Regions from separate parts of the Kosakonia sp. MUSA4 genome, predicted to be linked through region 3. Evidence: predicted binding sites of a transcription regulator. Region 3 holds the regulator's gene; each other region holds the start of a gene.
The links. Region 3 encodes sigma-54, which starts transcription at its own class of promoters, with help from an activator protein. Its sites were predicted from a motif close to GTTGGCACANNTTTCGCTNT; they were not measured.

Region 1 (9,766 bases), 690 kb from region 3:
GCTCGATCCCGTAACGCTCCAGCTCTTTGTACGGCACGACCTTGCTTTTCTTCTTGCGCACATCCACCACCGTCATGCGGTCGGTGCAGGAGTAGCAAGGATCAAGGCTGCCAATAATCAGCGGCGCATCGGAAACGGTGTTGCCGCGTAGCATATAGCGCAGCGTTGGCCAGTTGGCGTAGGTCGCCGCACGGCAGCGCCAGCGATAGAGCTTCTGGTTGTCGCCGGTCATACTCCAGTGGATATCATCCCCGCGCGGCGCTTCGGCAAAACCAAGGGCAAAACGGTGCGGAATGTAGGTAAAGCCTTCAACCATCAGCGGGCCGCCGGGCAGGTTATCCAGACCGAAATCGATCATGTTCAGTGCGGTCAGCACTTCGTTGATTCGCACTTTCAGGCGGGAAATCACATCGCAGCCCTGCTCGCTGTGCACGGTCATCGGCAGCAGGCCGTAACCGGCAAACGGATGATCGGCGCGGGTATCGCGGGCGTGGCCGCTGGCGCGCACCATCGGGCCGACGTTACTGAAATCACGGGCGATTTGCGGATCAAGACGACCAATGCCGACGGTGCGCTGCTCAATATTCGGCGTGCTCATCAGCACCTCAACCAGCTCCATCACATCGCGGCGCATCTGCTGCGCCAGCGCGCGCGTCTGCACCATATCGTCTTTCAGCATGTCGCGGCGAATGCCGCCAATCAGGTTCAGACCGTAGGTTTTACGCGCCCCGGTGAGAATTTCCGCCATCTTCATTGACGTTTCACGCACGCGGAAAAACTGCATAAACCCGGAGTCAAAACCGACAAAGTGGCAAGCCAGACCGAGGTTTAACAGGTGCGAGTGCAGGCGTTCCACTTCCAGCAGAATGGCGCGGATCATCTGCGCGCGTTCCGGTACCACGATGCCCATCGCGTTCTCTACCGAGGTGGTGTAGGCGGTGCTGTGGGCAAACCCACAGATGCCGCACACGCGATCCGAGAGAAAGGTGACTTCGTTGTAACCCATGCGGGTTTCCGCCAGCTTCTCCATTCCGCGATGCACATAGAACATGCGATAGTCGGCATCGACAATGTTCTCGCCATCCACAAACAGGCGAAAGTGGCCCGGTTCATCCGACGTAACGTGCAGCGGGCCAATCGGCACCACGTTGTTTTTCTTATCGCCGAGTTCGTTGATGAATTCATAAGTTTCCGCGTCGGTGGTCGGCGCGGGACGCTGGCGATAATCCATGCTGTCTTTACGCAGCGGATAGAGTTCATCCGGCCAGTCATCCGGCAGCACCAGGCGGCGTTCATCCGGTAAACCGACCGGCACCAGGCCATACATATCGCGCACTTCGCGCTCGCCCCACACGGCCGCAGGCACGCGCGGCGTCACCGACGGATACTCCGGTTTCAGGGCATCGACTTCAACGCGCACCGTTATCCAGCACTTGACGCCCTGCTCCATCGACAGCACGTAGTAAACGGCAAAGTGGCCGTTCAGCTTGCGTTCGTCGTTACCAAACAGCACCGACAGCCAGCCGCCCTGCTGATAGTAGAGAAACTCCACCACTTCCGGCAGGTAGTTCACTTTCACGGTAATAGTGATTTGGTCTTTGGTCTGCCACGCTTCATCCAGCACCACGCCGGGAAATTTCTCGTGCAGGGCAGCCAGATAGTGTTGACCGATTTTTTCTTCAGACATGCATAAACTCTCTTAATACGTCGCCAGTAAGGAGACGAACGCTAAAAAGGCAACGCCGAACCCGGCCCAGGTGACGCGTGACGTGGCGGCAAAACGCAGGCGCGCCATGCTGTTTTCAAACAGGGCAATCACCAGTACGCCAACGATTAATTTCACTACCGCCACCACCAACGCCAGCAGCAGACCCGCCGTGCTGAAGCTGCTCATCTGCCCCCACGGCAGAAAGACGCCGACAAACATTTGCAGCACCACCAGCTGTTTTAAGCTGATGCCCCACTTCAGCAGCGCAAAGCCGCTGCCGCTGTACTCCGACAGTGGCCCTTCCTGCAACTCCTGCTCCGCTTCCGCAAGGTCAAACGGCAGTTTGCCCATCTCGATAAAGGTGGCGAACGCGCAGGCGCAGAGCGCCAGGAACAGCGGGATTGAGGCCGCGCGCGGCCAGTGGTAAACGGTGTCGGTGATATGGCTGATATGGGTGGAACCCGCCACCAGCGCCGCCACCCACAAACCGAGCAGCAAAATCGGCTCGACCAGCACGCCCAGCATCGCTTCACGGCTGGCGCCTATACCGGTAAACGGGCTGCCGGTATCCAGCCCGGCAATGGCAAAGAAGAAGCGGGCAATGGCGAACAGATAGATCAGGGTTATCAAATCGCCCAGCAGCGGCAGCGGCGAGTTAATGGTGACCACCGGCAAAGCCGTCGCAATGGTCAGCATCACGCCCACCATCACAAACGGCATCAGGCGAAACACCCAGCCGGATGCCGCAGGCGCAATACTCTGGCGGCCCAGCAATTTGAACAGATCGCGGTACTCTTGCAGCACGCCAGGCCCGCGGCGATTGTGCAGCCGGGCGCGCGCCACGCGGCTAATACCGGACAGCAGCGGCGCACAGGCAAACAGCACCAGCGCCTGCAATAACGCATACAGAAAACTCATCATCAGGCTCCTCGGGAAATCACCACAACCACCAGCACCGCCAGCTCAATCAGCGCCAGCCGACGAAACAGCAGCGGAGCCGCGTCGGTACGCCAGCCGGGCAGAATCAGCGTAGGTTCCAGCCATTTGCGCAGCTTCAACACCGGGGCAAATGCGGCTTTTACCGGCATGGCAAAACCGTGGGCGGTGATCACCATTGAACCTTCATGATCGTAGCCGCACACCCAGGCGCTTCCACGGCTGCGGGACGGCAGACGATCGCCTTTAAACAGCACCATCAGCAGCAACGGCAGTATCGGCATGGCAATCAGCAGCAGCGCGATCATCGGTTGCGACACCACCGTGTTCGCGGTGTGCAGCGGCAGCGGTACGGCGGCATACAGACGCGGCAGCAGCCACGGCGCAGCAACGCCGCCAATAACGCAGCAGAGCGCCAGCACCGCCACGCTTGCGGTCATCAGCCAGGGAATGGATTGCGGGTTTTCCGCCTGCGGGGTGCGCGGCGCGCCAAGGAAGGTGACGCCATAGACTTTCGCCATACACATCACCGCCAGCGCACCGGTTATCGCCAGGCCAACGGCCAGCAGCGGCCCAATCAGTTGCAGGACAAAGTGGCCGCTACCGCTCAGGCTGAAGAAGGATTGATAAATCACCCACTCACCGGCAAAGCCATTGAGCGGCGGCAGCGCCGCCATCGCCATCAGCCCGACCAGCATCGCCAGCGAAATAAGCGGCATTTTTTTGCCGATGCCGCCCAGTTTTTCGATATCGCGATAGCCAGTACCAAACCACAGCGCGCCCGCGCCAAGAAACAACGTGCTCTTAAACAGGCTGTGATTGAAAAGGTGATACAGACCACCAACCAGCCCCAGCGCCATCAGCGCCGGTTGCTGCAATGCCAGCCCGGTTACGCCCGCGCCAAGGCCGAGCAAAATGATGCCGATGTTTTCCAGCGTGTGATAAGCCAGCAGGCGCTGAATATTGTGCTCCATCAGCGCATACAAACCGCCGACAAAGGCGGTGATCATGCCGAATACCAGCAGCACAACTCCCCACCACAGCGGCGGCTGGCCGCCCAGCAAGGAGAAACTGAGAATGCCGAACAGCCCGACTTTCATCACCACGGTAGAAAAGAGCGCGGCGGCTGGTGCTTGCGCGCTGGCATGCGCCTGCGGCGCCCAGGCGTGTAGCGGAATAATCCCCGCCAGCAGACCAAAGCCAATCACCCCCAGCAGCCAGACGCCGCTGCTGAGCGGTTGCCCGCTAAGCTGAACAAAATCGAGCGTGTGATAACGCTGCCAGATAAACCAGCAGGCCAGCGCAAGCAGCACGGTGCCCAGTCGCCCCATGGCGAACCACAGTTTGCCAGAAGCGCTGCAACCGGTAAGAAACACCGCGCTCAGCGCCATGATTTCGCTCATCACGACCAGCTCACCCAGGTTCGCGGCGCAGACGGCGCACAGCGCGGCGGCCAGCAGCAAATTGATCAACAACCCGTTGGCTTTCACCGCGTCATGGCGGTGCCAGTGGATGTTATAGAGGCTAATAAGCAGGCCGCAGAGGCCGAAGGTGATCACCCACACGGCACGCAGCGGCGTGACCAGTAACGGGTACTGCAACAGCGTCAGGTTGCCGGAAACGGCATCGGCGCCCAGCAGTGACAACAACCCGGCTGCGGTCGCCATAGCGCTACCGATTGCGCCGCCAAGCCCGGCCAGCCAGCCGCTGAGAATTTTCGCCCGCGTAAACAGGTACGCCAGCGCAGCAGCGCAGATAAACACCGCCACCGCGCCGTTGAGCAAAGAGAGGATTGTCATTTTGCACTCCGGTTAAGCTGGGTAAACAGCGACAAATCGCCGTAGTCCGTATTCAGGGTCTGCTCGCGTTTGCGACGGCTGGCGCGGGCGATGTCGAGGTTATTGACCAGATGCAGCGCCTTGGTCGGACACATCCGCACGCAGGCCGGGCCTTGATCATCGAAATGGCAGAGATCGCACTTCACGGCGATAGCCCGCACGCCGGGCACCCAGTCCAGCAGCGTACTGACGCGGGCAGGTGCAGGCGGCGCGGCGGGCGCGAGCGGCGAGTTAACGTTGGCCGGAATATCCAGCGGGCGGCTACCGGCAAATTCGATAGCGCCAAACGGGCAGGCAATCGCGCACAGTTTGCAGCTTACGCACAGGCTTTCATTTAACTGCACCGCGCCATCGACGCGATTAATGGCGTTTACCGGACACACACCCGCACAGGGCGCGTCTTCGCAGTGGTGGCACTGCTGCGGCGCGGATTCATGTTCATTACGCATTACGCGCAGCCGCGGCATCGACTGCAAGCCATACGCGCGATGCGTCTCCGCGCAGGCCGCCTCGCAGGTGTGGCAGCCGATACAGAGCGCCGAGTCGGCAATTACAAAACGGTTCACCAGCTAATCCTCAGGTGATTCACCCAGTCCGGGCGGTCATTTTTGACGAAATCAGTCGCACGACGTGTCACTTCGACACATCTCGACACCCAAACTCAGGCCAGCGCAGACGCGTGCGCGCTGCTGGCAAGAAGAGAGAGGTTGATGGGGGTATCGTTTTCCACCGCCGCGTACAGGCTGTCGTAAACCGTGGCGATTTTTTCCAGATAGTGCTCCAGCACTTTTTCGCGATCGTGGGTGCTGATAACGCCGTCCACTTTGCCATCGCAGGTGAGCTGCGCCTGTGCAATCAAGCGCTTATCGCTGCCATCTTTATTGGCAATCGCGTATTCGAGGGTATGGCCGTTAAAGCCGCCGGTCAGCGAGACGGTGACTATGAAATGGCCGAACAGCTCAAAACAGAGCTGCTGCTCTGGCGCACAACTTATTGCATGGTGCAGGCGCGCTTTTGACAGCGTGATCCCCTGAACCAGCGCGTTACAGTAACTGCGCCACTCCTCCTGCAGGAGATGGTGTCGCCCGGCAATGTAATCTGCCTTTTCGCTAATTTCCCAAATCGTCATGTCTGCTTACCTGATTAATTGAAACAACGGCGGTAAAGCATCATCCATGCCAAAATTTAATTTATTGATTAATAAAGGAATAAATAAAAATATTCGTTAATTTCGACGTGTCATCTCGACAGGTTCGACATCGTCACGGTGTCAAAATCACTCATGGCACTCTTATTGCATTAACGCGGCAACTCATAAGGAGGGATTATGCATGAGATCACTTTGTGCCAGCGGGCGCTGGAAATTATTGAACAACAGGCTTCAGCGAACGGCGCGCGTCGGGTCACCGGCGTCTGGTTAAAAGTGGGCGCATTTTCCTGTGTCGAAACCGAAGCTTTAACGTTTTGTTTTGATCTGGTGTGCCGTGGCAGCCTGGCTGAAGGTTGTACACTGCACATCGAACAACAACAAGCGGAGTGCTGGTGCGAGTCTTGTCGGCAGTACGTCACGCTGCTTACCCAGCGAGTTCGCCGCTGCCCACAATGCCACAGCGACCAGTTGCAGATCGTTGCCGACGATGGAATGCAAATTCAGCGCCTGGAAATTGAGGAGTAAACAATGTGTACAACATGTGGTTGTCAGGACGGTAACCTTTATATCGAGGGTGACGAACATAACCCGCACTCTGCATTTCGCAGCGCACCGTTCGCCCCTGCTGCGCGCCCTGCGCTAACTATAACCCGCATCAATACCGGTGAGTTCGCCCCAACCCAATCGGATAACGGCGATTTGCATTACGGTCATGGCGAAGCCGGCACCCACGCGCCGGGCATGAGCCAGCGCCGGATGCTGGAAGTGGAGATCGACGTCCTGGATAAAAATAACCAGATCGCCGCCCGCAACCGCGCCCGCTTTGCCGCCCGCCAGCAACTGGTGCTGAACCTGGTCTCCAGCCCTGGCTCCGGCAAAACCACTCTGCTCACCGAAACCCTGCAGCGCCTGAATGCGCGCGTACCCTGCGCGGTGATCGAAGGGGATCAGCAAACCGTCAACGACGCTGCGCGTATTCGCGCCACCGGTACTCCGGCGATTCAGGTGAATACCGGCAAGGGTTGCCACCTGGATGCGCAGATGATTGCCGATGCTGCGCCGCGTCTGCCGCTCGACGATCGCGGCATTCTGTTTATTGAAAACGTCGGCAACCTGGTGTGCCCGGCGGGCTTCGATCTGGGCGAACGCCATAAAGTGGCGGTGTTGTCGGTGACCGAAGGGGAAGACAAGCCGCTGAAATATCCGCACATGTTCGCCGCCGCCTCGCTGATGCTGCTCAATAAAGTGGATCTGCTGCCGTACCTCAATTTTGACGTCGAGCGCTGCATCGCTTATGCCCGTGAAGTGAACCCGCAGATTGAGATCCTGCTGGTTTCCGCCACCAAAGGCGACGGGATGGACGCCTGGCTCGACTGGCTGGAGACGCAACGATGTGCATAGGCGTACCGGGGCAAATTTGCGCCATTGACGGCCTGCAAGCCAGAGTGGATGTCTGCGGCATTCAGCGCGACGTCGATTTAACCCTGGTCGGCAGCCACGATGAACACGGCCAGCCGCGTCTCGGCCAGTGGGTGCTGGTGCACGTCGGTTTTGCCATGAGCGTGATTAACGAAGCCGAAGCGCTCGATACTCTGGCGGCGCTGCAAAATATGTTCGATGTCGAGCCGGATGTCGGCGCGCTGCTCTACGGCGAGGAGAAATAATGCGTTTTGTCGACGAATATCGCGCCCCGGGACAGGTGATGCAGCTGATTGCCCATCTGCGCGAACGGGCGTCTCATCTCAGCTATACCGCCGCGCGTCCGCTGCGCATTATGGAAGTGTGCGGCGGTCATACGCACGCCATCTTTAAATTTGGCCTTGACCAGTTACTGCCGGAAAACATCGAGTTTATCCACGGGCCGGGCTGCCCGGTGTGCGTGTTACCGATGGGGCGCATCGATACCTGCGTAGAGATCGCCAGCCATCCGGAAGTAATCTTCTGTACTTTCGGCGACGCCATTCGCGTGCCGGGGAAAAAAGGCTCGCTGTTACAGGCGAAAGCGCGCGGTGCCGATGTGCGCATCGTCTATTCACCGATGGATGCGCTGGCGCTGGCGGAAAAAAATCCGCAGCGCAAAGTGGTGTTCTTCGGCCTCGGTTTCGAAACCACCATGCCCGCCACGGCTATTACGCTTCAGCAGGCGAAAGCCCGCAACATCAACAACTTCTGGTTTTTCTGCCAGCACATTACGCTGATCCCGACGCTGCGCAGCCTGCTGGAACAGCCGGACAACGGCATCGACGCTTTCCTTGCGCCCGGCCATGTCAGCATGGTGATCGGCACCGACGCCTACACCTTTATTGCCGAAGAATTTCGCCGCCCGCTGGTGGTGGCCGGGTTTGAACCGCTGGATCTGTTGCAGGGCGTGGTAATGCTGGTGGAACAGAAAATCGCCGCGCAAAGCCGGGTGGAAAACCAGTACCGCCGCGTCGTGCCGGATGAAGGCAACCGGCTGGCGCAGGCCGCGATTGCCGATGTGTTTGCCGTCAGCGGCGACAGCGAGTGGCGCGGGCTGGGGGTGATCGGCGAGTCCGGCGTACATCTGACGCAGGCTTATCAGCAGTTCGACGCCGAAGCGCACTTTCACCCGGCTGCACAGCAGGTGTATGACGATCCGCGCGCCCGCTGCGGCGATGTGCTGACCGGCCGCTGCAAACCGCACCAGTGCCCGCTGTTTGGCAATACCTGTAATCCGCAAAGCGCCTTTGGCGCGCTGATGGTCTCCTCAGAAGGAGCCTGCGCGGCCTGGTATCAGTATCGCGCTCAGGAGTGTGAAGTATGAATGAAGTCCAACTCGCCCACGGTAGCGGCGGCCAGGCGATGCAGCAGCTTATCAGCCAGCTCTTTATGGAGGCGTTCGCCAATCCGTGGCTGGCGGAACAAGAAGATCAGGCGCGGCTGGATCTGGCCGCGCTGGCTGCCAGCGGCGACAGGCTGGCGTTCTCCACCGACAGCTATGTGATCGATCCGCTGTTCTTCCCCGGCGGCAATATTGGCAAGCTGGCGGTATGCGGCACCGCCAACGACATCGCCGTCAGCGGCGCGACTCCGCGTTATCTCTCCTGCGGCTTTATCCTTGAAGAAGGTCTGCCGATGGCGACGCTGAAAACCGTCGTCGACAGCATGGCCGCCACCGCCCGCGCGGCCGATATCGCGATTGTGACCGGCGATACCAAAGTGGTGCAGCGCGGCGCGGCGGATAAGCTATTTATCAATACTGCCGGGATTGGCGCGATTCCGCGCTCGATTCGCTGGGCGGCGCAGTCGCTGCAACCAGGCGACGTACTGCTGGCAAGCGGCACGCTGGGCGATCATGGCGCCACGATTCTTAATTTGCGCGAAGGGCTGGGGCTGGACGGGGAGTTGTCCAGCGATTGCGCGGTGCTGACGCCGCTTATCGCCACCCTGCACGATCTTCCCGGCGTGAAAGCGCTGCGCGATGCCACGCGCGGCGGCGTGAATGCGGTGGTACATGAGTTTGCCGCTGCCTGCGGCTTCGGTATCGAACTCAACGAAGCCGCGTTACCGGTAAAACCGGCAGTGCGTGGCGTTTGCGAGTTACTGGGGCTGGAAGCGCTGAACTTTGCCAACGAAGGCAAACTGGTGATTGCCGTACAGCGCGAGGCCGCAGAGCAGGCGCTGTCACGTTTACGCGCCCACCCGCTTGGCGCGGATGCCGCTATCATTGGTGAAGTTGTTGAACGTCAGGGCGTACGCCTGGCGGGGCTGTACGGCGTTAAACGCCTGTTAGATTTACCCCACGCGGAACCGTTGCCGCGTATTTGCTAATTTTTTGTTTTTTATTATTTTTTTCACACCTGCGAGTGTGTTCCTGGATGAGTAATATGTCGTATACACCGATGAGCGATCTCGGACAACAAGGGTTGTTCGATATCACCCGTGTTTTGTTACAACAGCCGGATATGGCGTCACTCAGCGAAACGCTGGCCCGGCTGACCCGCCAGGCGGCACTCGCGGATAGCGCGGCGATTGTGCTGTGGCATGCAGACAGCCACAGCGCCAGCCGCTACGCCGTCAACGCCCCTGCAAACAATGCAACTTATGAGGATCATTTACTGCTGGCGGGTGGGCCGGTCAGGCACATTCTTTCCCACCCGCAGGCGCTCTATT
Region 2 (9,766 bases), 1.9 Mb from region 3:
GATGCTGTTCCGCGCGTCCGGGAAGAAAACCCGGAACGAGGGGATCAAGGGGGCGATAGTAGGGAATGCGCAGCGTTGGCGTTTCGTTTTGCCACAAGCCGCCGAGAAACGGATTCAGCAATGCGCGCAGATCGTCCGGTGCAATTTGCGCCAGCGCCAACGCATTCTGCTGCTGACCAGTATTGAGCGCCTGTTCGAGCATCTCACTACGTATCGATTCCGGCGTGGCCAGCAACTGCAACTCGCCGCGTTTACCTCGTCCGGATTGTGATTGCCAGCGCAGCCAGCCCGCGTCCTGCATCTGGCGCAGCAGCGTGCGCATATGCCGCTCGCTACAAAAACAGTGCGCCGCCAGCTCGGTTACGCTGGCGGATTGTGTTTCCCCGGCAGAGATCTGCCACAGGCGTTGGTACTGATTGAGCCGATTGAGGAGTCGCATAAACCCGGAACAATATTTGTCATCTATTCACTATTACTTCCGTATATCTCACGTAATACTGGAACGCAACTGTGAATGAGACATAACCGGAGAAAAGATGATGGCGCGTTTGGCTGCTTTTGACATGGATGGCACCCTGTTAATGCCCGACCACCGTTTAGGCGAACAAACGGTCACCGCGCTCCAGCGTCTGCGCGAACGGGATATCACCCTGACTTTTGCGACCGGGCGGCACGCGCTGGAGATGCGTAGCCTGATCAGTAGCCTGGCGCTGGATGCTTTTTTAATAACCGGTAACGGAACACGCATTCATTCGCAGGAAGGCGAGCTCCTGTTCCGTCAGGATCTGAACCCGGAAGTGGCAGATCTTGTTTTGCACAGCACATGGGATACCCGCGCGACCGTTCACGTATTCAATGATTCTGGCTGGCTGACGGATAATGCGCTACCAGAGTTGCTGGAAGCGCATCTGCTCAGCGGTTTTACCTACCAACTGGCCGATCTCAGGCGCTTACCGGCTCACGATGTGACCAAGATTTGTTTTGTCGGCGATCATGACGATCTCTGCCGCCTGCGCATTCAACTGAATGAGGCGCTGGGAGCGCGCGCGCACTTGTGTTTTTCGGCCACCGATTGTCTGGAAATCCTGCCGCCAGGCTGTAACAAAGGTTCCGCGCTGGCGGCGCTGAGCCTGTCGCTGGGGCTGACATTGCAGGATTGCATGGCGTTTGGCGACGCGATGAATGACAGAGAGATGCTTGAAAGCGTGGGACACGGCATGATCATGGGCAACGCCATGCCGCAGTTACGGGAAGCGTTGCCGCATTTACCGGTTATTGGGCACTGCCGGAATCAGGCAGTATCCCACTTTTTGATGCACTGGCTGGACACACCTAATCTTCCTTATTCCCCCGAATGAAAAAGATTTTTCCAGCAAGCCGGGTTCTTACCCGGCTTTTTTTATGCCGTCAGACGGGCGATTTCCGCGCGCCAGGGATCGATATTGCCGATGTTTGCCGCCACCCATTGCGGGTTGTAGTAGGTTTCCAGATACCGCTCGCCGCTGTCGCACAGCAGCGTCACGATAGACCCGCTGCGTCCTTCTTCGCGCATCCGCGCGGCAAGCTGTAGCGCGCCCCACATATTGGTGCCGGTAGAGGCCCCCACTTTGCGGCCGATTTGTGTTTCCAGCCACTGCGCCGTTGCCACACTGGCGGCATCGGGAACCCGCAGCATCTCATCCACTACGTCGGCAATAAAAGAAGGTTCCACGCGCGGACGGCCAATCCCTTCGATTTTGCTGCCTGTTGTGCTGCGCAGGCTGGCGTCGCGCTGCTGCCAGTAATCAAGGAACACCGAGTTTTCCGGATCCACCACCATCAACTGCGTGCCGTAGCCCTGGCTGCGAATATAGCGGCCAATGGTCGCTGAGGTACCGCCGGTGCCTGCGCTCATCACAATGTAATCCGGCACCGGATGCGGCTCATTTTTCATCTGACGGAAGATGCTGTCGGCAATATTGTTGTTGCCGCGCCAGTCGGTTGCACGTTCAGCAAACGTGAACTGATCCATATAGTGTCCGTTCAGCTCTTTTGCCAGCCGTTCCGATTCCGCATAGATCTCACAGGCGCTGTCAACAAAATGGCAGCGACCGCCATAAAACTCGATCTGCTCAATTTTGCGTTTAGCGGTGCAGTAAGGCATGACCGCGATAAAGGGCAGCCCCAGCAACCGCGCGAACCAGGCTTCGGAGACGGCGGTTGAACCGGAGGAGGCCTCAATAATGGTCGTGCCTTCTTTGATCCAGCCGTTACACAAACCATACAGGAACAATGAGCGCGCCAGCCGGTGTTTCAGGCTACCGGTCGGGTGGGTGCTTTCATCTTTCAGGTAGAGATTGATCCCCGGAAAAGCGGGCAGCATCAGGCGAATAAGGTGCGTATCCGCAGAACGCTGTGCATCGGCGTTAATTTCATTGATAGCGTATTTGACCCAACTGCAATTCATGGCGGTTGTCCGTTTGTCATTTTGTGCCCAGTCTAGCGAAAGCAAAAGAAAAAAGGGTTGCCATTTAGCCTTTGTATTAGACTATAAAGAGAAAAATATTCTCCAGGATTCCCAAATGTTAGATAAAGTTGACCGCAAGCTGCTCTCCCTGCTGCAACAGGATTGTTCGCTCTCTTTGCAGGCGCTGGCAGATGCCGTTAATCTGACCACCACTCCCTGCTGGAAACGTCTGAAGCGGCTGGAAGACGACGGGATTTTGCTCGGTCGTGTCGCCGTGCTGGATGCTGAAAAACTGGGGCTGAATTTGACTGCCTTCGTGCTAATTAAAACCCAGCACCACAGTAGCGACTGGTACTGCCGCTTTGTCAGCGAAGTGACGCAAATGCCGGAAGTGCTCGGTTTCTGGCGTATGGCGGGAGAGTATGATTATCTGCTGCGCGTGCAGGTGGCAGACATGAAACGCTATGACGACTTTTATAAGAAGCTGGTGAACAGCGTGCCGGGGCTATCAGATGTCACTTCTAGCTTCGCCATGGAACAGATAAAATACACCACAGCTTTACCCATAGAATAACGCTTAGGCTAAACCAACAGCCGGAAAATCACCTTCAGGATATAACCGCGTGCGATTATTTGCCCAGTTAGGCTGGTACTTTCGCCGGGAGTGGCAACGCTACCTCGGTGCAGTGGCCTTACTTATCATTATTGCTATTCTGCAACTCATTCCGCCCAAAGTGGTGGGGGTGATTGTCGATGGCGTAACCGAACAGCATTACACCACATCACAGGTGTGGATGTGGATTGGCGTACTGGTCGCGGTCGCGGTCGTCACCTATCTGCTGCGTTATGTCTGGCGCGTCTGGTTGTTCGGCGCGTCTTATCAACTGGCCGTGGAGCTGCGTGAAGATTTCTACCGTCAGTTGAGCCGCCAGCATCCGGAATTTTACCTGCGTCACCGTACCGGTGATTTAATGGCGCGTGCAACGAACGACGTCGATCGCGTCGTGTTTGCTGCCGGTGAAGGCGTATTGACGTTAGTGGATTCACTGGTGATGGGCTGCGTGGTGCTGGTGGTGATGTCAACGCAAATTAGCTGGCAATTAACGCTGCTGTCGCTGCTGCCGATGCCGATTATGGCGCTGGTTATCAAGCGTTACGGCGATCAGTTGCACCAGCGTTTTAAATTAGCGCAGGCGGCATTCTCCGCGCTTAACGATCGCACGCAGGAGAGCATGACCAGTATCCGCATGATCAAAGCCTTCGGTCTGGAGGATCGCCAGTCGGCGCTGTTTGCGGCAGAGGCCGCCGACACCGGGGCGAAAAATATGCGCGTCGCCCGTGTTGATGCGCGTTTTGATCCAACCATTTACATTGCGATTGGCCTGGCGAACATGCTGGCGATTGGCGGCGGTAGCTGGATGATTGTCCACGGTACGCTGACGCTCGGTCAGCTCACCAGTTTTGCCATGTATCTGGGGCTGATGATTTGGCCGATGCTGGCGCTGGCGTGGATGTTTAATATCGTGGAGCGCGGAAGTGCGGCTTACAGCCGAATTCGCGACATGCTGGCAGAAGCGCCGGTAGTGAATGACGGCAGTGAGCCGGTGCCAGAAGGGCGCGGCAATCTGGCTATCGCTATCCGTGAATTTCGCTATCCGCAAACGGAAAGCGCCGTGCTGAATAATGTTAACGTGCTGCTGACGCCGGGCCAGATGCTGGGCATCTGCGGGCCGACCGGCGCCGGGAAAACCACCTTGCTGGCATTAATTCAGCGCCATTTTGACGTCGGGCAGGGGGATGTTCGTTTCCACAATATTCCTCTTCAGCAATTGAAGCTCGATGCCTGGCGCAGCCGTCTGGCGGTGGTGAATCAGACGCCGTTCCTCTTCTCCGATACGGTGGGCAACAACATTGCGTTAGGCAAACCCGGCGCTACGCAGGAAGAGATTGAACACGTGGCGAAGCTTGCCAGTGTGCATGACGACATTCTGCGTCTGCCGCAGGGCTATGATACGGAAGTGGGCGAACGCGGCGTGATGCTTTCCGGCGGTCAAAAACAGCGCATTTCGATTGCACGCGCACTGCTGCTCAATGCCGAGATCCTGATCCTGGATGATGCGCTGTCGGCCGTTGACGGTCGTACCGAACATCAAATTTTGCATAACCTGCGCCAGTGGGGCGAAGGGCGCACGGTCATTATCAGCGCGCATCGCCTGTCGGCGCTGACGGAAGCCAGTGAGATTTTAGTCATGCAGCATGGACATATTGCCCAGCGTGGCCAGCATGAGCAGCTTGCGCGCCAGCCGGGCTGGTATCGCGATATGTATCGCTACCAGCAACTGGAAGCTGCGTTGAACGACGTACCGCAGGAGGCCGCCGATGCGTAATCTCGCACGACAATGGCCGACGCTGAAACGCCTGCTGGGGTATGGCAAACCGTGGCGCAAATCGTTAATCAAAGCGGTGCTGATGCTGTGGGTTGCGGCGATTGCGGAAGTCTCCGGCCCGGCGCTGATCAGCTACTTTATCGATAATATGGTGGCGAAAAGCTACCTGCCGCTTGCGCTGGTTTCCGGTCTGGCTGCGGTTTATGTCGGCCTGCAACTGCTGGCGGCGCTGCTGCACTACAGTCAGTCGCTGCTGTTTAACCAGGCGGCGGTTGGCGTGGTACAACAACTGCGTACTGATGTGATGGATGCCGCGCTGCGCCAGCCGCTGAGCGAATTTGATACCCAGCCGGTCGGGCAGATTATCTCCCGCGTAACCAACGACACCGAAGTGATCCGCGATCTTTATGTCACGGTGGTCGCGACGGTGCTGCGCAGCGCCGCGTTGATTGGCGCGATGCTGGTCGCCATGTTCAGCCTGGACTGGCGGATGGCGCTGGTGGCGATGGGGATTTTCCCGGCGGTGCTGATCGTTATGCTGATCTATCAGCGCTACAGCACGCCGATTGTGCGCCGGATGCGTGCCTACCTTGCTGACATTAACGATGGCTTTAACGAAATCATTAACGGCATGGGCGTGATTCAGCAGTTCCGCCAGCAGGCGCGCTTTGGTGAGCGTATGGGGGATGCCAGCCGTTCCCACTATCTTGCGCGCATGCAAACTCTGCGGCTGGATGGCTTTCTGCTGCGCCCGCTGCTGAGTCTTTTCTCGGCGCTGGTGCTGTGCGGGCTGCTGATGCTGTTTGGTTTCTCCTCCGTGGGCACGGTGGAGGTCGGCGTACTGTATGCGTTTATCAGCTACCTTGGCCGTCTGAATGAACCGTTGATTGAGCTGACGACGCAGCAATCGATGTTGCAGCAGGCGGTTGTCGCGGGCGAACGTGTGTTCGAACTGATGGATCGGCCGCGCCAGTCTTATGGTGACGATGATACGCCGCTGCACAGTGGCGCCATTGATATTGAGAATGTTTCGTTTGCCTACCGCGACGATCAACTGGTGCTGCAGGATATTTCGCTGTCGATTGCGCCGCGCAGCTTTGTCGCCTTAGTGGGGCATACCGGTAGCGGAAAAAGTACGCTCGCCAGCCTGTTGATGGGGTACTACCCGCTCACCCAGGGCGAGATCCGCCTCGACGGAAGGCCGCTCTCTGCGCTCAGCCATACGGCGCTGCGCAAAGGCGTGGCGATGGTGCAACAGGATCCGGTAGTGCTGGCGGACAGCTTTTTCGCCAACGTGACGCTGGGGCGCGATATCAGCGAAGCGCAGGTGTGGCAGGCGCTGGAGACGGTACAACTGGCGGAACTGGCGCGCGGTTTGAGTGCGGGCATTCATACCCGGCTCGGCGAGCAGGGGAATAACCTCTCGGTTGGGCAAAAACAGCTGCTGGCGCTGGCGCGCGTGCTGGTCGATACGCCGCAGATCCTGATCCTCGATGAGGCAACGGCAAATATCGACTCCGGTACCGAGCAGGCAATCCAGCATGCGCTGGCAGCGGTGCGTAAGCAGACCACGCTGGTGGTGATCGCCCACCGTTTATCGACCATTGTTGAGGCCGAAACCATCCTTGTGTTACATCGCGGGCAGGCGGTGGAGCGCGGGACGCACCAGCAATTGTTGGCCGCGAAAGGGCGCTACTGGCAGATGTATCAACTGCAACTGGCCGGGGAAGAACTGGCGGCCAGCGCGCGAGAAGAGTCGCTTATCGCCTGATGCACCAAAATTAGGCATGCTACTGACAGGATCCTCTGTTGGTGCAAAAAAGTAACGCACCATGCACTGTTATGGTGCGTTTTTCTTTTCTGGCACCAGGCCGAATCGCGAGCCTGCATTTTTCTCCTTCCGCTTTTCCCGGCCTGTCTGCACTAACAATCTGAAATTCTCCTCGTTTTCATTGTTGGCACACCGCTTGCAATATCTGTCATGTGTTAGCTGCGGCCATTATCGAATTTCGACTGGAGGGGGATCTATGAAGCTGGTTACCGTGGTGATTAAACCATTCAAACTCGAAGACGTTCGTGAAGCACTGTCTTCTATTGGTATTCAAGGGCTGACCGTGACTGAAGTTAAAGGTTTCGGGCGTCAGAAAGGTCATGCCGAGCTGTACCGCGGTGCGGAATATAGCGTCAATTTCCTGCCCAAAGTGAAAATTGATGTGGCGATTGCTGATGATCAACTCGATGAAGTGATCGATGTGATCAGCAAAGCGGCCTACACCGGAAAAATTGGCGACGGCAAAATTTTCGTTGCTGAGTTGCAACGCGTCATTCGTATTCGTACCGGCGAAGCCGACGAAGCGGCACTGTAATAGCTGGCCACACAGTGATAGGGATTGGAACAATGAAAAACACAACATTAAAAACAGGTCTTGCTTCACTGGCATTGCTGCCAGGTCTGGCGATGGCGGCTCCCGCTGTGGCAGATAAAGCAGACAACGGCTTTATGATGATTTCTACTGCGCTGGTGCTGTTTATGAGCATTCCGGGCATCGCGCTGTTTTACGGCGGCCTGATCCGCGGGAAAAACGTGCTCTCTATGCTGACGCAGGTGGCTGTCACCTTCGCGCTGGTGTGCGTTCTGTGGGTGGTTTATGGCTACTCTCTGGCTTTTGGCGAGGGCAACAGCTTCTTCGGCAGCTTCAACTGGGTAATGCTGAAGAATATTGAATTGACTGCGGTCATGGGCAGCATCTATCAATATATCCACGTTGCTTTCCAGGGCTCTTTCGCCTGTATCACCGTCGGCCTGATTGTTGGTGCGCTGGCTGAACGTATTCGCTTCTCTGCGGTGCTGATTTTCGTGGTGGTATGGCTGACGCTCTCTTATGTGCCGATCGCGCACATGGTATGGGGCGGCGGTTTGCTGGCAGCGCATGGCGCGCTGGACTTCGCTGGCGGTACGGTGGTGCATATCAACGCCGCTGTTGCAGGCCTGGTGGGTGCTTACCTGATTGGTAAACGTGTGGGCTTTGGCAAAGAAGCGTTCAAACCGCATAACCTGCCGATGGTCTTTACCGGCACCGCTATCCTCTATGTCGGTTGGTTCGGCTTCAACGCGGGTTCCGCAAGTGCGGCTAACGAAATCGCCGGTCTGGCCTTTGTGAATACCGTTGTGGCTACCGCGGGCGCAATCCTGGCGTGGGTGTTCGGCGAGTGGGCGCTGCGTGGCAAACCGTCTCTGCTGGGTGCATGTTCCGGCGCGATTGCAGGCCTGGTAGGTATTACTCCGGCGTGTGGTTATGTCGGTGTCGGCGGCGCGCTGATTGTGGGCCTGGTTTCAGGTCTGGCAGGTCTGTGGGGCGTTACTGCACTGAAACGTATGCTGCGTGTTGACGATCCGTGTGACGTGTTTGGTGTGCACGGCGTGTGCGGTATCGTTGGCTGTATCCTGACCGGCATCTTTGCCGCAACGTCCCTGGGCGGCGTTGGTTACGCACAAGGCGTGACGATGGGTCAGCAGCTACTGGTTCAGCTGGAAAGTATCGCACTCACCATCGTGTGGTCCGGCGTCGTGGCCTTTATCGGCTACAAACTGGCTGACATGACTGTGGGCCTGCGTGTACCGGAAGATCAAGAGCGTGAAGGTCTGGACGTTAACAGCCACGGCGAAAACGCCTACAACGCCTGATCGAATTGAGTTATCTCCTGAGCATAAAAAAGCCTCCATTCGGAGGCTTTTCCTTTTGTAGAGCCTTATTTTGTAAAGCCTTAGTTGCGGTTGCGCATTACGCCTTCCTGCACGGTTGACGCCACCAGCACGCCCTGTTGTGTATAGAACTCGCCGCGAACAAAGCCGCGCGCCCCGGAGGCCGACGTACTTTCCACGCTATAAAGCAGCCATTCATTCATATTGAATGGGCGATGGAACCACATCGAGTGGTCGATGGTGGCGACCTGCATACCGTGCTCAAGGAATCCCACGCCGTGCGGCTGGAGCGCTACCGGCAGGAAGTTGAAATCAGAGGCGTAGCCCAGCAGGTATTGATGGACGCGAAAGTCTTCCGGCACCACGCCGTTCGCGCGGATCCATACCTGGCGCGCAGGCTCGGCAACATGCCCTTTCAGCGGGTTGTGAAATTCTACCGGCCGGATCTCCAGCGGTTTATCGCTGAGGAATTTCTCTTTCACCAGCGGCGGCAACAAATGGGAAAGTGCATGCGCGATATCGGTTTCGGATTTCAGTGAATCCGGTGCGGGCGCATCCGGCATCGTTTTTTGATGTTCGTAACCCGTCTCCGGTGCCTGGAACGAGGCGGTCATGTAAAAAATCGGCTTCCCGTTCTGGATCGCCGCCACGCGGCGGGCGCTGAAGCTGTTGCCGTCACGCAGAACTTCCACGTCATAGACAATCGGTTTCTGGCTATCGCCAGGACGCAAAAAGTAGCTGTGGAAGGAGTGCACCAGACGCTCGGCGGGGACGGTCTCTTTCGCGGCGTACAGCGCCTGGCCAACAACCTGGCCGCCAAAGACCTGGCGTAACCCTAAATCTTCGCTCTGGCCGCGAAACAGGCCTTCTTCGATTTTTTCCAGATTCAACAATGACAGCAGGTTAGAGAGTGCCTGACTCATAAATTTCCTCAAATAAATAGCGGCTGACTGAGCGAATAATCCGATAAGTATAACCTGGAACAATGAGTGGTCCGATGGGTTCAATAATCTGAATAAATGGGGCTTTGCAGGAATATATCGCGCTTATGTGCCAGACTTGTTCTCGTTACGATGGTTTAACCACCCATCCTGGCAGGCAAGCGTTCTGCCGGTGCATTGAAGATAAGGAGAAATCAATGAAACTCGTGCACATGTTAAGTGGTTTGGCAGTTGCAGTTGCGCTCTCTGCCTGCGCTCAAAAAGGCGCTGACATTCCGACACCAGCACC
Region 3 (9,766 bases):
TTGGGGCCTGGTTGACGGGTAACTTTGGCTATGTTGCTCATTCCGACTGGGTCAGTATGGATGAGATTTCACCGTGGATGGCGCTGGCTGTTGTCGCAGCAGAGGATCAGCGTTTCCCCGATCACTGGGGGCTGGACGTTGGCGCGATCCAGAAGGCGCTTTCACATAATGAACGCCATGAGAACCGTATTCGTGGCGCATCGACTATCTCTCAACAAACGGTGAAGAACCTGCTGTTATGGGATGGAAAAAGTTGGGTGCGAAAAGGGCTGGAAGCCGGGCTGACGCTGGGGATGGAAGCGGTGTGGACGAAACGGCGTATCCTGACGGTGTATCTCAATATTGCAGAGTTTGGCGACGGCGTGTTTGGCGTGGAAGAGGCGGCTCAGCGCTATTTCCACAAACCGGCCAGCCGGTTAACCATGTCGGAAGCGGCATTGCTGGCGGCAGTACTGCCAAACCCAATACGTTTCCAGGCGGCAGCGCCATCCGGCTATGTTCGCAGCCGTCAGGCGTGGATCCTGCGCCAGATGCGCCAGCTCGGAGGAGAAGGCTTTTTGCAGAGCAATAAGCTGTACTAACTCAGTCTTCGTCAAAGCCCGCGTTGAACAGGGCAATCACGGCTGCCAGGGCTTCTTCTTCCTGTGGGCCGCTGGCTTCGACTTCAATTTGCCGCCCTTTGGCGGAATCCAGCATCAGCAATGCAATCACGCTGCTGGCTTCCGCTTCGGTACCTTCGTCGTTGCGCAGTAACACTTCTGCGTCAAATCCCTGTACCAGCTCAAACAGTTTCATCGCCGGGCGCGCATGCATGCCCAGTTTATTGGTGATCTCAACGGTTTGTTTTACGGTCATGTTTTGCGTTTTTCCAGCGTACGGTGACGGGACTGAACGTTTTTACCGCGCGAGCGGAAATAATCCGCCAGCTGTTCGGCGACATAAACAGAACGATGCTTACCGCCAGTACAGCCGATAGCGACGGTCAGATAGCTACGGTTGTTGGTTTCCAGCATCGGTAACCACAGTTCAAGATAACTGCGGGTCTGGTAAATAAAATTGTGCACTTCGGTATGCCGGTCAAGGAACGCCGCGACAGGTTTGTCGAGACCGGTCATCGGGCGCAGTTTCGGATCCCAGTGCGGGTTGGGCAGAAAGCGAACGTCAAAGACGTAGTCGGCATCGATAGGGATGCCGTGCTTAAAGCCGAACGACTCAAAGACCATGGTCAGTTCGCGCTCGCGCTTGCCGAGCAGGCGGGTGCGCAGCATTTCGGCCAGCTCATGTACCGACATTTCGGAGGTATCGACAATCAGGTCCGCGCGGGAACGCAGTGGCTCCAGCAGGTTGCTCTCTTCATCGATAGCGCTTTCCAGCGATAAATTCTTGCTGGAGAGCGGATGTAAGCGGCGCGTATCGCTGTAGCGCCGAATCAGCGTGTTGCGGTCAGCATCAAGGAACAGCAGCTGCGGCGAGAAGGCATCTGGCAGACTGCTCATCGCCTGTTCAAAAATTTCCGGTGATTCCGGCATGTTACGCACATCAATACTGACGGCGGCAGAGGTCTGACGATCGGCGAGCGTCTGCGCCAGTTGCGGCAGCAGCACGACCGGCAGGTTATCGACACAATAGAAGCCCATATCTTCCAGGGCGCGCAGGGCCACGGATTTTCCTGAACCCGAACGACCACTTACGATCATCAGGACCATGAACCGTTTCTCCCCACAACGACAAAAAAGGTGTTCTTCCCGTTACGCATCGTCGCTTTCGCCTTCTGTCTGCGTGATTATCTGATACAGCTCTTCATCGTTCTGCGCACTGCGCAGGCGACGACAAATGGTTTTATCCGCCAGCCGTTTAGCCACCAGCGAGAGCGTATGAAGATGCGTTTTGGTTTGATCGGCCGGCACCAGCAGTGCAAACAGCAGATCAACGGGCTGATTATCGATAGCGTCGAAAGCTATGGGCGTTTCGAGCTGCACAAAAACGCCGACGGCACGCAGCGTGTCCTCTTCCAGCTTACCGTGGGGAATGGCAATACCGTTACCAATACCGGTACTGCCCATTTTCTCACGCGTAAGAATGGCTTCGAAAACGACCTGTGGCGGCAGGCCGAGCTGTTTTGCCGCCAGTTCACTGATGATTTCCAGCGCTCGTTTTTTGCTCTGGCAGTGAACGCCGCTACGTGTACATTCCTGGTTAAGGACATTGCTCAGTTGAAGAGCCGAATCGTTATTCATCATAATTTCACCTAAGCGCCGTCAGAGCTAAGCACCCTACCGGGTTACGGTAGGGTGCAACGCGCCAAACGAACGCCCGGACAATTAGTGTTGTTTCAGTTTATCTTTATGTTTTGTCAACTGCCGCGATAGTTTATCAATCAAACCGTCGATGGCAGCGTACATATCCTGTCCTTCCGCGCTGGCATGCAACTCACCTCCATTTACATGCAGGGTTGCATCCGAGGTATGGATCACTTTCTCCACTTTCAACACAATATAGACCTGATTAATCCTTTCGAAATACTGCTCAAGCTTGGCAAATTTGCTGTTCACAAATTCACGTAAAGCATCAGTGATCTCGACGTTTTGTCCTGTGATGTTAAGCTGCATAGTGTCTTCCTTATCGGTTGGGTCACACCAGCTGTTTACGCTGGTTAGACGGCGGAATGGATAAAGACTCTCGATACTTCGCAACGGTACGCCGCGCTACCATAATTCCTTGATCGGAAAGCAGCGTCGTCAGCTTACTGTCGCTCAGCGGTTTTGCAGGGTTTTCTGCGGCGATTAATTTCTTAACCAGCGCGCGAATGGCTGTTGACGAGGCTTCGCCGCCGCCTTCCGTATTCACATGGCTGGAGAAGAAATACTTCAGTTCAAAAATGCCGCGAGGACTGTGCAGGTACTTCTGAGTTGTCACACGGGAAATCGTGGACTCGTGCATTTCGACGGCCTGGGCGATATCCGCCAGCACCATCGGTTTCATAAACTCTTCGCCCTGTTCAAAGAACGCCTGCTGCTGCTCAACGATGCAGCGGCTGACGCGCAATAGCGTGTCGTTACGGCTTTCAAGGCTTTTGATCAGCCACTTCGCTTCCTGCAAATTACTGCGGATAAACTGGGTGTCGGCGTCATTGCGCGCGCCGCCGCCCATTGAAGCGTAGTGCTGGTTGATTTGCAGACGCGGAATGCTGTCGGAGTTCAGTTCTACCGTCCAGCGCCCGTTATGCTTACGCACCAGCACATCCGGAATGACATATTCTGGTTCGCCGGTCTGGATCGACTGGCCGGGGCGCGGATCTAGCGACTGGATCAAATTTACTGCTTCTTTCAGCACGTCTTCTTTAAGACGCGTGACGCGCATAAGAGAGCGGAAATCGTGGTTAGCGAGCAGATCGAGGTGATCGCTGATGATCAGGCGAGCCTCTTCGCACCAGGGCGTATCTTTCGCGAACTGGGAAAGTTGGATCAACAGGCAGTCGCGCAGATCGCGCGCAGCGACGCCAACCGGATCGAAACGCTGAACGCGCTTTAACACCGCTTCAACTTCATCGAGACCGATTTCTTCATCACCCATGCTTTCCAGCACATCCTCAAGCGACACGGTAAGGTAGCCGGTCTCATCGACCGCATCGACAATAGAGGTTGCGATTGCGCGATCGGTATCGGAAAACGGCGTTAACTCTACCTGCCACATCAGGTAATCCTGAAGAGACTGTGTCGTTTCCCCCTGATAAATCGGCAGTTCGTCATCAATATAATCGTGGCTGCTGCCGGAAGGTGTTCCAGCGGTATAAATCTCATCCCAACTGGCGTCCAGCGGCAGCTCTTCGGGCATCTCTTTCTGTTCGAGCGCGTCTACAGTATCCAGGCCTTCATTTTCCTGGGTTTGTTGGCTATCCACTTCTTCATGAAGATCGGCTTGTTCCAGCAATGGGTTACTCTCCAGCGCTTGCTGAAGTTCCTGCTGAAGTTCTAACGTAGACAGCTGCAACAGACGGATAGCCTGTTGCAGTTGCGGCGTCATAGCTAGCTGTTGGCTAAGCCTTAATTGCAAACCTTGCTTCATATTCAGAGCAGCACTCTCCGACAAAATACCTCGATAAACTCTACCCTATCAGAGTCTGAAGTCTTCCCCAAGATATACGCGCTTAACATGTTCGTCTTCAAGGATTTGCTGCGGTGTACCATGAGCAATTAAATGCCCCTGGCTGACGATATAAGCTCGTTCACACACCGCCAACGTTTCGCGAACATTGTGGTCAGTAATCAACACGCCTAACCCACTGTCACGTAAGTGTTCAATGATGCGCTTGATGTCGATAACCGAGATAGGATCGACGCCCGCAAAGGGTTCATCCAGCAAAATAAATTTAGGATTTGCCGCCAGTGCGCGCGCAATTTCAACACGGCGACGTTCACCACCGGAAAGGGACTGCCCCATATTGTCTCGCAGATGCTCAATATGGAACTCTTCCATCAATTCGTTAGCGCGATCGTCGCGCTGTTCGGAAGTCAGATCGTCACGGATCTGAAGTACCGCCATCAGGTTGTCATACACGCTCAGACGACGAAAAATGGACGCTTCCTGCGGTAAATAACCGATGCCGCGACGCGCGCGCGCATGCAGTGGCAGCAAGCTGATATCGTCGTCATCAATAATGATATTGCCCGCGTCACGCGGAACAATCCCGACCACCATATAGAAGGTGGTCGTTTTCCCTGCGCCGTTAGGGCCAAGCAGCCCAACAATTTCGCCAGAGTTAACGGTCAGGCTGACGTCTTCAACCACGCGGCGGCCCTTATAGGCTTTCGCGAGATTCTTTGCAGTTAATGTTGCCATAACGAATTAGTTACTCTTCTTAGGAGCCGGGGTTTGGGTGTTGCCCTTGTCCTGCAACTGCGACGGCACCAGTACGGTGGTGACGCGTTTACCTTTGTCGCTGAACGCCTGCATTTTCTGCTCTTTCACCAGGTAGGTGATCTTGTCGCCAGTGATGTTGCTGTCCAGCTGCTCGAGATAGGCTTTACCGGTCAGCACGACAAAATCTTTTTCCAGCTCGTAGTGCATCTGTGAAGCGTGGCCTTTCACCGGTTTGCCGTTGTCCTGCATCTGATAAAACGTAGCCGGGTTGCCATAACCATCAATGATCTCTTTGCCTTGCTGGCCGCCCGGGCGTGTTACCACCACTTTATCGGCGTTGATTTTAATGGTTCCCTGCGTCACCACGACATTGCCGGTGAAGGTGACAATATTGCCCTGCATATCCAGCGACTGCTGATCGGAGTCGATATGGATCGGCTGTTCGGTATCACCGGTCACGGCAAAAGCCGGAAGCGCAGCGGCAAAAAGCGTACTGGCGAGAACCAGGTTAAGGCTGAGTTTGTTTGTTTTGAATTTCATAGGAGCTTCTAACCTTTTCAATCAGCTCGGCGTTTTTGCTGCGTAAGTTGCCGCGCATTTTCAGGCCGGTGGAATTAAATGTTGTTCCGTACAATGTTACCTGATCATCGGAAGTAACATCCTGCGTTACCAGATTGATCTGGGCGTTATCCGTGGTGATTTTTCGTAGCTGTGCATCTGCTGTCAATGCGTTGACCTCAACATGTCCGTAAAGGTAAAGCATTCTGTCGCTTGTTAATTTCGCTTTATCTGACTTAATCGACCAGGTCGGTATTTTGTTCTGATCAAAGGTTGTCAGCACTGGTTGTGCGTACCAGCTCACGCCATCGACGGAGTAGTATTCGACATTTTGCGCAATCAAGCGGTAATTAAGCGCACCTTCCGGGCTATAAACCACCGTGTCGGTATGTTTGCTGGTGTAGGTTGGCGCCTGGTCGTCAGTTGTGGTTGGTTCAGACTCATCCTGAGAGGTCAGGTTAATACCAATCAGTACCAAAGCGACCAGCGCCAGTAGAATAATGACCCAACGTCTGGTTTTACTCATATCGATTGCCCTTTGGCCTCATCCAGCTTGCCCTGCGCCAGCAGCAACAAATCACACACTTCACGGACTGCACCGCGACCTCCATTGATGCGCGTGACGTAATCGGCACGCGGGAGCAGCAAAGGATGCGCATCGGCGACGGCAATGCTGAGACCAATTTCGGCCATCACTGGCCAGTCAATTAAATCGTCACCCACATAGGCAACCTGCTCCGGCGTTAGCGCCAGCCTGGCCAGTAATTCACGGTAGGCCAGCAGTTTATCCGACTGTCCCTGATACAGGTGCTTAATTTTCAGGGTTTCACAACGATCTTCTACCAGTTTAGCTTTTCGACCGGTAATAATGGCGATCTCAATGCCGGAAGTTAACGCACAGCGGATCCCGTAGCCATCGCGAACGTTAAACGCTTTTAGCTCTTCCCCATTATTGCCCATATAGATGAGGCCATCGGATAGCACGCCGTCCACATCGAGGATCAGCAGGCGAATTTTTTCCGCTTTGCTCATGACTTGCGCGCTAACCGGCCCATAACAGGTTGGAAGCGACGCGCCAGCATTACTCATTCTGATGTCCTTCTTTACACTACGCCAGCGCGCAGCAAATCATGCATATGTAACACACCCAGTAACTGGTCGCCATCGGCAACCATCACCGAGGTGATGTGGCGGGACTGCATCAGGTTCAGCGCATCGACCGCCAGCGTATTAGGCCGTACGCGAATGCCGCCCGGTGTCATCACGTCGGCAATACCCATGCTGCGTACATCTCCGCCCATATCAAATACGCGACGTAAGTCGCCGTCGGTAAAGATACCTTCGATCTTCATCAGATCGTCGCAGATCACCGTCATACCTAAATTTTTGCGTGTGATTTCCAGCAGCGCATCGCGCAAACTGGCGGCCTTGCTGACATGCGGGATCTCGTCGCCGGTGTGCATAATATCGTTTACCCGCAACAACAGCTTGCGTCCCAGCGCGCCGCCAGGGTGAGAAAGGGCGAAATCCTCTGCGGTAAACCCGCGCGCTTTCAACAGCGCAACCGCCAACGCATCGCCCATGACCAGCGCGGCTGTGGTGCTGGACGTGGGCGCCAGGCCCAATGGGCAGGCTTCTTTAGGAACCTTCACGCAGAGATGAATATCCGCTGCGCGCGCCATACTGCTTTCCGGGCGGCTGGTCATACAGATCAGCGAAACTTTTAGCCGTTTCAGTACCGGGATCAGCGCCAGTATTTCGTTTGATTCGCCAGAGTTCGACAGGGCGATCACCACATCCTGCGGGCTGACCATACCCAGATCGCCGTGAGCCGCCTCGCCGGGATGGACAAAAAAGGAAGGGGTGCCCGTGCTGGCGAATGTTGCCGCCATTTTTCTGCCGATATGGCCAGATTTGCCCATCCCCATCACCACCACTTTGCCGGCGCAATAAAACATTTTCTCGCACGCCTGAGCGAAGTCATGGTTGATATATTGATCAAGCTGTGCGAGGCCTTCACGTTCAATCTCGAGGACGTCTTTGCCTGCTTGTTGAAAGTCAAAACCCGGCTGCAAATCTATTTGCGACATAATGCGTATCCGATTATCCAGTCAAAAGCGGCGACAGCCAGTACAGCATCGCCAGCCATACGATAAACCCGCTAAACAGCAGCGCGCCCACGCCCTTACTGATCTGCTTACGTTTCCAGCAGGTAAGGGCAAAAATGGCGCTGACCAGTAGCATCACGCCATAATCACGCGTAAAAGCCATCGGGTTAAACGCGCCCGGCGCAATCAGCGCGGGCAAGCCAAGCACGATAGCAATATTAAAAATGTTGGAGCCAATGATATTGCCTATCGCAATATCGTCTTCCCCCTTGCGTGCTCCCGCAATGGCTGTTGCCAGTTCCGGAAGCCCGGTGCCGATAGCAATAACCGTCAGGCCAATGGTGAGTTCGCTGATCGCAAAATAGTTCGCCACCACAGTGGCGTTATCCACCACCATGCGTGTTGCCATCGGCATAATAATCAGCGCGACGCCCAGCCACAGGCAGGCTACAGAGAGCGTGCCATCGCGTGGCAATTCAGCCAGTTGCTCGCGTGTCAGGCTGTCATTGCCCTGACGCTCGGCGTGGCGGGCAATTTTAACAATGAACACCAGCCATAGCACGGCTAATAACAGTAAAATAATGCCATCTATGCGCGTTAGCTGCCCATCGTAAAGCACAGCGCCAGCCAGCAGGCTGGCTAACAAGGTTAGCGGTAATTCTCGACGCAGAATATCGGAATGCACGGTAAACGGGTGCAGCAGCGCCGCGACGCCGAGAATCAATAAGATATTGGTGATGTTGGAGCCGATGGCGGTACCGATAGCCAGATCAAGCTGACCATGCAAGGAGGCTGCAACCGAAGTGATAATTTCTGGCAATGACGTGCCGATACTGACCACGGTCATCCCGATGATTAAGGGCGGTACGCCTAATGCCCGGCAAAGTATCGAAGCTGCGAACACCAGACGATCGGCGCTGTAGACCACCAGGAGTAAACCAATTATCAATAGCGCCGTGGCTAAAAGCATCTAACGTCCTTTCTTAAGGTATAATTCTGCCGGTTTGCAGGCCGCCATGTCGTGCGAAACCGGACGTTACGCATAGCGTAATGATTCCTAATTTTGACTTTATGCGGCTCAAAAGTAAAACAAATGCCAGCTTTCGCTAACCTCCGCGGGTAATATTCTGTAAAAATATTGGGTTTTAGATGTTAGCAAGCGTCATGCTTATATCCGATAAGGTCGAAAGGAAAAGAAAATGAGCCAGACTGTGGCGAATCTGGTCGATGTCCGTGGCGTGAGTTTTTCCCGCGGTAATCGATCCATCTTCGACAATATTTCACTGACGGTACCGCGCGGTAAGATCACCGCGATCATGGGGCCGTCGGGGATCGGCAAAACAACGCTGCTGCGCCTGATTGGCGGCCAGATCCCGCCAGACAAAGGCGAGATATTGTTTGATGGCGAGAACGTGCCGGCAATGAGCCGTTCGCGTCTTTTTACCGTACGTAAACGAATGAGCATGTTGTTCCAGTCGGGTGCGCTGTTCACCGATATGGACGTTTTTGACAACGTTGCTTATCCCTTGCGTGAGCACACGCATTTGCCCGCGCCGCTACTGCACAGCACGGTGATGATGAAGCTGGAAGCCGTCGGTTTGCGCGGCGCCGCACGACTGATGCCTTCGGAGCTCTCCGGTGGCATGGCGCGACGTGCTGCGCTGGCGCGTGCTATCGCGCTGGAGCCGGATCTGATCATGTTTGATGAGCCGTTTGTTGGCCAGGATCCGATCACCATGGGCGTGCTGGTAAAATTAATTTCTGAACTCAATAGCGCGCTGGGCGTCACATGCATCGTGGTTTCTCATGATGTGCCGGAAGTGCTGAGCATTGCTGATTACGCCTACATCGTGGCTGACCGTAAGATCATCGCCCACGGTAGCGCGCAGGGGCTACAGGAAAATAGCGATCCTCGCGTGCGTCAGTTCCTTGATGGCATTGCCGATGGCCCGGTGCCGTTCCGCTATCCGGCTGGTGATTACCAGCTCGATTTATTAGATTCAGGGAGTTAAGACGCTCATGCTGTTAAATGCACTGGCGGCGCTAGGACATCGCGGCATCAAAACGATCGCCACATTTGGGCGTGCCGGTTTGATGTTGTTCAACGCGGTGGTTGGCAAGCCAGAATTCCGTAAGCATGCGCCGTTGCTGGTTCGCCAGCTCTATAACGTCGGCGTGTTATCCATGCTCATCATTATTGTCTCCGGCGTGTTTATTGGTATGGTGCTCGGCCTGCAGGG

Region 1: the regulator sigma-54 is predicted to act here: its motif matches at 5,764-5,783, upstream of hypA (hydrogenase maturation nickel metallochaperone HypA).
Region 2: the regulator sigma-54 is predicted to act here: its motif matches at 6,788-6,807, upstream of glnK (P-II family nitrogen regulator).

Annotation. Positions count from the first base shown of each region.
Region 1 is NZ_CP025697.1:4,194,760-4,204,525, forward strand. It holds gene hycE (NADH-quinone oxidoreductase subunit C) at 1-1,687, opposite strand, end outside; gene C0557_RS19855 (respiratory chain complex I subunit 1 family protein) at 1,700-2,626, opposite strand; gene hycC (formate hydrogenlyase subunit 3) at 2,629-4,443, opposite strand; gene C0557_RS19865 (4Fe-4S dicluster domain-containing protein) at 4,440-5,048, opposite strand; gene hycA (formate hydrogenlyase regulator HycA) at 5,144-5,611, opposite strand; gene hypA (hydrogenase maturation nickel metallochaperone HypA) at 5,810-6,157, shown strand; gene hypB (hydrogenase nickel incorporation protein HypB) at 6,161-7,033, shown strand; gene C0557_RS19885 (HypC/HybG/HupF family hydrogenase formation chaperone) at 7,024-7,296, shown strand; gene hypD (hydrogenase formation protein HypD) at 7,296-8,417, shown strand; gene hypE (hydrogenase expression/formation protein HypE) at 8,414-9,424, shown strand; gene flhA (formate hydrogenlyase transcriptional activator FlhA) at 9,481-9,766, shown strand, end outside.
Region 2 is NZ_CP025697.1:1,094,192-1,103,957, forward strand. It holds gene C0557_RS05135 (SgrR family transcriptional regulator) at 1-439, opposite strand, end outside; gene cof (HMP-PP phosphatase) at 540-1,358, shown strand; gene C0557_RS05145 (PLP-dependent cysteine synthase family protein) at 1,400-2,446, opposite strand; gene C0557_RS05150 (Lrp/AsnC family transcriptional regulator) at 2,562-3,020, shown strand; gene C0557_RS05155 (SmdA family multidrug ABC transporter permease/ATP-binding protein) at 3,070-4,833, shown strand; gene C0557_RS05160 (SmdB family multidrug efflux ABC transporter permease/ATP-binding protein) at 4,826-6,604, shown strand; gene glnK (P-II family nitrogen regulator) at 6,861-7,199, shown strand; gene amtB (ammonium transporter AmtB) at 7,232-8,518, shown strand; gene tesB (acyl-CoA thioesterase II) at 8,599-9,459, opposite strand; gene C0557_RS05180 (YbaY family lipoprotein) at 9,675-9,766, shown strand, end outside.
Region 3 is NZ_CP025697.1:4,880,029-4,889,794, reverse strand. It holds gene mtgA (monofunctional biosynthetic peptidoglycan transglycosylase) at 1-581, shown strand, start outside; gene npr (PTS phosphocarrier protein NPr) at 583-855, opposite strand; gene rapZ (RNase adapter RapZ) at 852-1,706, opposite strand; gene ptsN (PTS IIA-like nitrogen regulatory protein PtsN) at 1,749-2,240, opposite strand; gene hpf (ribosome hibernation promoting factor) at 2,322-2,609, opposite strand; gene rpoN (RNA polymerase factor sigma-54) at 2,632-4,065, opposite strand; gene lptB (LPS export ABC transporter ATP-binding protein) at 4,114-4,839, opposite strand; gene lptA (lipopolysaccharide ABC transporter substrate-binding protein LptA) at 4,846-5,400, opposite strand; gene lptC (LPS export ABC transporter periplasmic protein LptC) at 5,369-5,944, opposite strand; gene kdsC (3-deoxy-manno-octulosonate-8-phosphatase KdsC) at 5,941-6,507, opposite strand; gene kdsD (arabinose-5-phosphate isomerase KdsD) at 6,522-7,508, opposite strand; gene C0557_RS23195 (calcium/sodium antiporter) at 7,522-8,496, opposite strand; gene mlaF (phospholipid ABC transporter ATP-binding protein MlaF) at 8,726-9,538, shown strand; gene mlaE (lipid asymmetry maintenance ABC transporter permease subunit MlaE) at 9,546-9,766, shown strand, end outside.